DNA from 2 places in the Clostridium sardiniense genome. Region 1 is predicted to be linked to the other one. Evidence: riboswitches for the same ligand, from Rfam matches in the RefSeq annotation. Region 1 holds a riboswitch; the other holds the start of a gene.
What was found. A riboswitch is a leader RNA that binds a small molecule or an ion and turns the genes downstream of it on or off. The one in region 1 is predicted to bind lysine.
Positions count from the first base shown of each region.

Region 2: linked by a shared signal. The riboswitch ahead of K5V21_RS11125 (Na+/H+ antiporter NhaC family protein) and the one ahead of lysA (diaminopimelate decarboxylase) in region 1 are both predicted to bind lysine.

Region 1 covers NZ_JAIKTU010000001.1:24,819-29,043, forward strand. Annotated here, with positions in the region: gene K5V21_RS00140 (hypothetical protein) at 1-95, opposite strand, end outside; gene K5V21_RS00145 (DUF1576 domain-containing protein) at 85-1,338, opposite strand; gene K5V21_RS00150 (hydrolase) at 1,503-2,183, shown strand; lysine riboswitch at 2,285-2,453, shown strand; gene lysA (diaminopimelate decarboxylase) at 2,603-3,898, shown strand; gene lepB (signal peptidase I) at 3,931-4,225, shown strand, end outside.
Region 2 covers NZ_JAIKTU010000008.1:135,487-139,711, forward strand. Annotated here, with positions in the region: gene K5V21_RS11115 (ACT domain-containing protein) at 1-306, shown strand, start outside; gene K5V21_RS11120 (aminopeptidase P family protein) at 325-1,575, shown strand; lysine riboswitch at 1,660-1,833, shown strand; gene K5V21_RS11125 (Na+/H+ antiporter NhaC family protein) at 1,953-3,665, shown strand; gene K5V21_RS11130 (Hsp20 family protein) at 3,802-4,225, shown strand, end outside.

The DNA.
Region 1 (4,225 bases):
TTTACATTAACAGTTATGTCTTCTGCTAAAAAGTGATAGCAAAAGGACATTAATTCATTTATTATCCTAAGATTTTTTTCAATTTTAAATTTCATCCTTACGAACCTCTCTTTTAAATGTAGTAATAATAGGTATTAAAATCATAGCTACAAATCCACCGGCTAAACCATTATTATAAAGATTTAGACCACCATGTAAGTACCCCACATTTGTAACTAATGCTACATGAAGTATTCCTGAAATTATACCAATCTTCCAGCCAAATTTACCGCCTATAGGAGCTAAACAGGTACTAAAAAGTATTGCAAGTAATATTCCAGGGTCAGATATGGAATAGATACTTATAAACCCTCCAAGAGTTGCACCAATCATAACAGGTATTATGTTTCTTATATGTTTACCAAAGCATCCAAAACCTATTATGGTAAATATTCCTCCAAGGGTTGGACCATTTAGATCTCCACCTATAAGTAGTAAATAGAATGTAGCAAATAGACCTACTATTCCCATATTAATATAAGCGGTCTCTCCAAAAAGTAGGTAAAAGTCTGACACAAGTTTACCAGATTGTTTACTTATCCTTTTTAAATTATTTTTTGTATTTCTTCCATAATAAAGGCCAATACCAATTAAATAAAGGCATATTATTATCATAAATACAAGAAAGAATTCATTATTACCTTTATTCCAAATTAATTGAGTCTTAAAGTCAATGCCTATTGATCTAAATAAAGACATTAATAGAGTTGCCAGTAGTCCACATGCAAAACCTATATTGTATAAATTATATCCAGCATGGGAAGATATACAGTGTGTTGCTATAGGAGTTAAAACAAATCCTATAAAAACACCAATAATTGAACCAAAAAATAATCCTAAGATTGGGTTATCTGAAGTAAAGCTAAGCTGACTAACTGTTGGTGCAAGGGTTGTGGATAATAGCATAACTAATGTGTAATTAAGTAGTGGTTGTTTTTGATATCTTGCAAAAAGATAAACACCAAACATAACAGGCCATATGTTTAAAATATTTTTTCCAAAGAAAGAAAAGCCAGTCATAAGCCATAAAGCCATTATTGTTGAACCATTTGGTTTTATACCTACAAGAACTAATATAAAGATGCTTATTATACTAGTTAGTGCTGCATTAACTAAGGTAGCTCCTATGCCACCAATCTCTACATAATCAGTAATTAATATGTCAGGGGTTAAGAGAATTTTCTTCAAACCATTAAAGATCTCATGGGGTGAATTAATAATAAAGGCTGTAACTATAAAAAATAAATAAATAACCAATAAAATTTTATATGGTAAGAAGAGTTTTTTCTTTCCAATCACAGTCTTTTCACCTCGTTTTATTCTATTATTTGTAAATATTATATTACAAAACTAGTCATATTAGCTAGAAAAATAATTAAAATATTACTATATAATATTTCCACAAAGGAAAGTTGGATATATAATATAGTGTAAAGTTAATACATAATTTTGGAGGGATAATAATGAATAAGGATAATGAAAGGTATGTACCTGAGATTTTAGGGACTTTGAGAAATCATATAATTGAAGCACCAGCAATTATAAGGAAGTGTAGTGGAATAAAAATATTTGGGAAGAGAGTTAAGTCTATAATGTTTTCCACAGATGTTGCAATGATAAAGAATACAAATGCAGACGCAATAATGGCAGTATATCCTTTTACCCCCCAGCCTAAAATCACTGAAGCCATAATAACAGCTGCGGATGTTCCCGTATTTTGTGGAGTTGGTGGGGGAATAACTCAAGGTAGAAGGGTTGTAAACTTAGCATTAGATGCAGAATTTAAAGGAGCAATAGGAATAGTTGTAAATGCTCCAACTTCAAATAGCATAGTGAAGAGAATAAGAAAGACAATAGATATACCGGTAGTTGTAACTGTTGTTTCAGAAGATACAGATATAGAAGAAAGATTAAATGCAGGAGCAACTATATTAAATGTATCAGGTGGAAAAGATACACCTAAAATAATAAGAAGGATAAGAGAAGAATATCCATTAATACCTATAATAGCAACAGGTGGGCCAACACAAGAAAGTATTCAAGAGACAATAGAAGCAGGCGCAAATGCAATAAGTTATACACCACCATCATCAGCGGAAATAATGGGGGATTTAATGGATGTTTACAGAGAAAGAAAATTATAGAAAAAATTAGAAAAAGTTTCAAAAAAGTATTGTAAATTAATAAAAATATGGTATCATAATTAGTACAAGTTGTATAAAATATAATATAAAATTGAAGACAAACCTAGGGTAGAGGTGCCAAGATTAAGAGTAATCTTTAGGAGTTTTGCAGACTATGATAAAAGATGAAAGGAAGATTGGCCGAAGTGTAATTATTAGCAAAGGTAATTATGCTGGGGGTGTATATAATATATGCATCACTGTCACATATCGTGGAGAGCTACAAGGATTAAAAAGTTACAATGATTATTTCACCTATTGCATCTTAGCAGTAAGTAATATTCTTATACGTAATAATAGACCTTATAACCACACGCTATTACCCGTCACAGTTTAATCTGTGGCGTTTTGTTTTACTTAAATAGAGTGGAGGAATCATTATGAAACTATTTGGTAATATGAAAACAGAAGAGAATACATTGGTAATTGGAGGCGTAAAAACAACAAAATTAGTAGAGGAGTTTGGAACACCTCTATATGTTATGGATGAACAATTGTTAAGAGATAATTGTAAGAAGTATATTACTTCTTTTAAATGTAAAGAAAGAGGAAATAAAGTAGCATATGCAGGCAAGGCTTTCTTAACTCTTGCAATGTGTAAATTAATTGAAGAAGAAGGACTTTGTTTGGATGTAGTATCAGGGGGAGAACTTTATACTGCATACAAAGCAAATTTTCCGTTAGATAGAGTATTATTTCATGGAAATAATAAAACATTAGAAGAAATTGAAATGGGTGTACAATTAGGAGTGGGAACATTCGTAGTTGATAATTTATTTGAAATAGAACAACTAAATCAAATGGCAAAGAATTATGGGAGATCACAAAATATTTATCTTAGAATAACTCCAGGGATAGAAGCACATACTCATGAGTATATTAAAACTGGTCAGATAGATTCAAAATTTGGGTTTGCACCAGTTGGAGATAATATAATAAATGCAATAAAAAGAGCGATAAAACTAGAAAATGTAAATCTATGTGGGTTACATTGTCATATAGGATCTCAGATATTTGAGCTAACGCCATATGAAGATGCTGCTGAAATAATGCTTAATTTAATTAAGAGAATACAAGATGAAACAGGATATTTAATTGGAGAGTTAGATTTAGGTGGTGGATTTGGAATTTACTATAGCAAGGAAGATAAGCCTAGAGAAACAAATGAATATTGCGGTGCTATATTAGATAAAGTTGATGCAGTATGTAAGGAAATTAATTTAGAATCTCCAACACTTGTAATTGAACCAGGGCGTTCAATTGCAGGGAATGCAGGAACTACATTATATACAATAGGATCAATAAAGAATATTCCATCAATAAGAAAGTATGTATCAGTGGATGGAGGTATGACAGATAATATTAGACCAGCGCTTTATAAAGCAAGATATGAATGTATTGTTGCAAATAGAGTTATATATGATTCAAAAGAAAAGGTAACAATATCAGGAAAATGTTGTGAATCAGGAGATATATTATTAAATGCTATAAAGATACCATCAGTTTTAAGTGGTGACTTATTAGCAATGATGTCAACAGGAGCTTATGGATATTCAATGTCTAACAACTATAATAAAATACCAAAACCAGCAGTTGTTATGGTTAAAGATGGAGAAGCAAGAGTTATATGTAAAAGAGAGAGCTATGAGGATATAATAAAGAATGAAGTAATATAAAAAATTAACTAAAGGGTATAAAGAGGGGAAGTATGGATAATAAATTTATAAGAGAGTGGTTACCTCCTATAATTGTGGCTGTTTTACTGGCTATAATGATAAACAAATTCTTAATATTTAAAGTAGATGTTCCTACAGGTTCTATGGAACCTACTATAAATATAGGAGATAAATTCTTAGTAACTAGGGTATATAATTTTGAAAATCTAAAAAGAGGAGATATTATAGTCTTTAAAAATAATGAGAAGAATCAAGTTATGGTAAAAAGACTTATAGGAGTTCCAGGAGATGAGATAGATATTCAAGGTGAAAAATTATATATTAATG
Region 2 (4,225 bases), on a different contig from region 1:
AGTAGAAGTACTTATTATAAATATAAAGATGCCGTTTACCCAATGGCTGAAGGAGTTAATAGCAAAAAAATAACAATTGTACTATTGCTTTCTCATGAATCAGGAGTATTATCAAAGGTATTAGACTTTATTGCAACTAGAAAACTAAATATATTAACAATAAATCAAGATATACCAATAAACATGACAGCTAATGTTACTATAACTCTAGATGTTTCTAAGATAAAAGGCGATGTTAAAAGGTTTTTATATAAAATGAGTGAAATAGATGGAGTAATAAAGGTTAGGGTATTAGCTGTTGAATAAACATTTGGAGGGATCAATATGAAAAACGAAGTATTTGAATTAAATAGGAAAAGGTTAGCAGAAAAGCTAGAGGATAATGATTTAGTAATTCTTTTTGCTGGTAATGCACCAAAGAAAACAGCAGATGAAAAATATGATTTTACACCAAATAGAAATTTTTATTACTTAACAGGAATAGATGAAGAAGATCATATACTTGTCATGGAAAAGAGTAATGGAAGTATAACTGCAAAGATGTTTATAAAGGAAATTGATGAAGAAAAAGAAAAATGGCTAGGCAAAACTATAAGAAAAGAAGAAGTATATGAAATAAATAAGATTGAAGAAGTTTTATACTTAGGAGAGTTTAAGGGTTATTTGAATAAAATTTTAAATGAGAGTGTAGAAAAAACTATATACTTAGACTTAGAAAGAGATGGTTTTAATAGCCTTCCTTCAGTAAGCAATACTTTCTGCAATGAATTAAAGAATAGATATTCACAAGTAACTATAAAAAATATATTTCCTATATTAGCTCCTTTAAGATTAGTAAAGAGTCCTGGAGAAGTAATAGAAATGCAAAAAGCTATTGATATAACAATTAAAGGCGTTAAATCAATAATGAGAAATATAAAACCAGGTATGAAAGAATATGAGCTTGAAGCGTACTTTGAATTTGAATGTAAGAGAAGGGGAGTGCGTGATTATGCATTTAAGACTATTGCAGCAGCAGGTAAAAATGCCACAATTCTTCATTATGTAGATAATGATTCAGAGGCTAAGGATGGAGATTTAATATTATTTGATTTAGGAGCACAAGTTAATTATTATAATGGGGATATTTCAAGAACCTTCCCTGTAAACGGAAAATTTACAGCTAGACAAAAGGAAGTATATGAGGCTGTTTTAAGAGTTAATGAAAGAGTAATAGATGAATTAAAATCAGGTGTGAACTTCTTAGATATTAATAAGAAGTCAAGGGATTGGATTGCTGAAGAATGCATAAAACTTGGTCTTATAGAGGATAGGAAAGATGTATCAAAATACTACTGGCATAGTATAGGTCATAGTCTTGGACTAGATACTCATGATGTTGAAAATCCAGGAAGAAATACTACTCTAGAAGCAGGTATGGTATATACAGTAGAACCTGGAATATATATAGCTGAAGAAGGAATAGGAGTAAGAATAGAAGATGATGTATTAATAACAGATGGTGGACACGAGGTTCTTACTAGAGATATGATTAAGAGTGTAGAAGATATAGAAGCATTCATGAGCAGATGTTAATAAAATAAAGATAAAGTATTAATAAATTATTGACAATAATTTGAAAATAATGTATAATAGCATTAATTTAATAAGTGAATAATGAGAAGAGGTAGAGGCGCGATATTTAAGAGTACTATCATTGAGGTAAGCACTTAGAGATGATAGAAAAGGAGATGTCGCCGAAGGATATAGCTAATGCTTTAATGCTATAATCCTGGGCTTATGTAGAATATGCATAAGACTGTCACAATTATATTGTGGTGAGCTATCATTCAACGGATTTTTACGTATATAGTAGAACCTTGAGTGTTATCTCAAGGTTCTTTTTTGCATTAAAGAGCAATAAATGATGGGCCTCTAATATTCACAAAAATTATTTTGAGGGGGATTCAATCATGAAAAAAAGAAGTTATTTAGTATTTTTATTAACATTCATCTTAATGATGAGTATGTCAACAGTTGCTTTTGCAGCAGAGGTTGATCCTGGAACTATAAATGCAGATAAATTTGGTATCTGGACGATAATTCCACCATTAGTTGCAATTGTATTAGCATTTATAACTAAAAATGTTGTTATTTCGTTATTCGTTGGGGCATTAGCGGGGTGCTTTATGCTTCAAATAGTAGATAATAATGCATTTACGTCATTAATTCAAGCATTTCTAGACTTTATCCAAAGGGTTCTAAATTCACTTGCAGATCCTTGGAATGCTGGAATTATACTTCAAGTATTAGCTATAGGTGGTGTTATAAATCTAGTTTCTAAGATGGGTGGGGCAAGAGCCATAGCAGAGGCATTAGCTAAGAGAGCTAAGACGCCAAGAAGCGCTCAAATGACAACTTGGTTCTTAGGATTATTAGTATTTTTTGATGATTATGCAAATTCACTAATTGTTGGACCTATAATGAAACCTGTCGCAGATAAATTAAAAGTCTCAAGAGAGAGACTAGCTTTTATAATAGATGCTACAGCAGCTCCAATTGCTGGACTTGCTATTATATCAACGTGGATTGGGCTTGAAGTTGGACTTATAAATGATTCATTTACTCAAATAGGAGTAGAGGTAGATGCTTTTGGAGTGTTTTTAGACACTATACCATTTAGATTTTATAATATATTAATACTTGCTTTTGTTGTAATTACAACACTTATGCTTAGAGATTTTGGACCTATGAGAAAAGCAGAGATTAGAGCAAGAAAAGGAATTAAAGATAAAAAAGCAGAGCTTGAAAGCATAACTGTAAATGAAGAGATGGAAGTTAAAGCAGGGGTAAAGCTAAGTGTATGGAATGCAATAATTCCAATTGGAACATTAATAATTTCAGCGCTTGTAAGCTTTTACTATAGTGGATATTCATCAATAATGGCAGGAAATGATGTAGCTCTTCAAGGAGTACTTACTAATTCACCATTTTCATTCCAAGCTATTCAGCAAGCATTTAGTGCAGCAGATGCATCAACAGCACTTTTCCAATCAGCAGTATTTGCATCAATAGTTGCTATATTAATGGCTGTTTGCAAAAAGATATTTACAATTTCAGAAGCCATAGATGTATGGATTGATGGAATGAAAGGTCTTATAATCACTGGTGTAATACTTTTACTTGCTTGGTCATTAAGTTCAGTAATAAAAGATTTAGGCACAGCTAAATACTTAGTTACATTACTTTCAGATTCAATACCAGTTTTCTTACTTCCAAGTATTATATTTATTCTAGGTGCAGTAATATCATTTGCAACTGGAACTGCGTATGGAACAATGGGAATACTTATGCCACTTGCAATACCTCTTGCACATTCAATATCACCAGAAATGGGGTATATCGTAATAAGTACAAGTGCTGTACTTACTGGAGCGATCTTTGGAGATCATTGCTCACCTATATCAGATACAACCATTTTATCATCCATGGGAGCGGGATGTGATCACATAGAACACGTTAAGACACAAATGTGGTATGCATTATTTGTTGGAGGAGCGACGATTTTACTTGGGTACATTCCAGCAGGATTAAATATACCAGTGTATATTATCTTACCAGTTGCTATATTAGTACTTACAGTGGCAGTAAGGTTTATAGGAAAACCTGTTGATAATGTAGAATAAAATTATTTTTAATAATATAGAATCCCACGGAAGTAAAGCCTGTGGGATTTATTTATAATTTATAAATTATTTGTGTCATCATATGTGTAAATATAATAACTTATATAGAGGAAAAATTTATATTAGGAGACGTATAATGAATAGAAATATTATGAATGGTGGGAATGACCTGACTAATATATTTACTCAAACATTTAATGCGGTTATAAACAATACTGATTTAATTGATGGAATAGTTAATAGCTTATTTAATTCGAATTTTTTGGAAGAGGTTAATGAGACTTTTAGTGAAGGATTCAATGGAGGTTATAATAATGGGGATAGTATAATAAAAGTTAATATAAGAGACGAAAACGATAAATACTTAATAGAAGGAGAATTTCCAGGAATAGATAGACAAGATATAAAAATAGATTATAAAGATAACTATATATATTTAAATGTTAAAAGAAAACAAGTATTTTCTAACGGATGTAATATGGCCATGATGGTAATGCAATTTGGAGATGAATTTAGTAGAGAATTCTTTGTACCTAATGCTGATGCTACAAAGCTTAGAG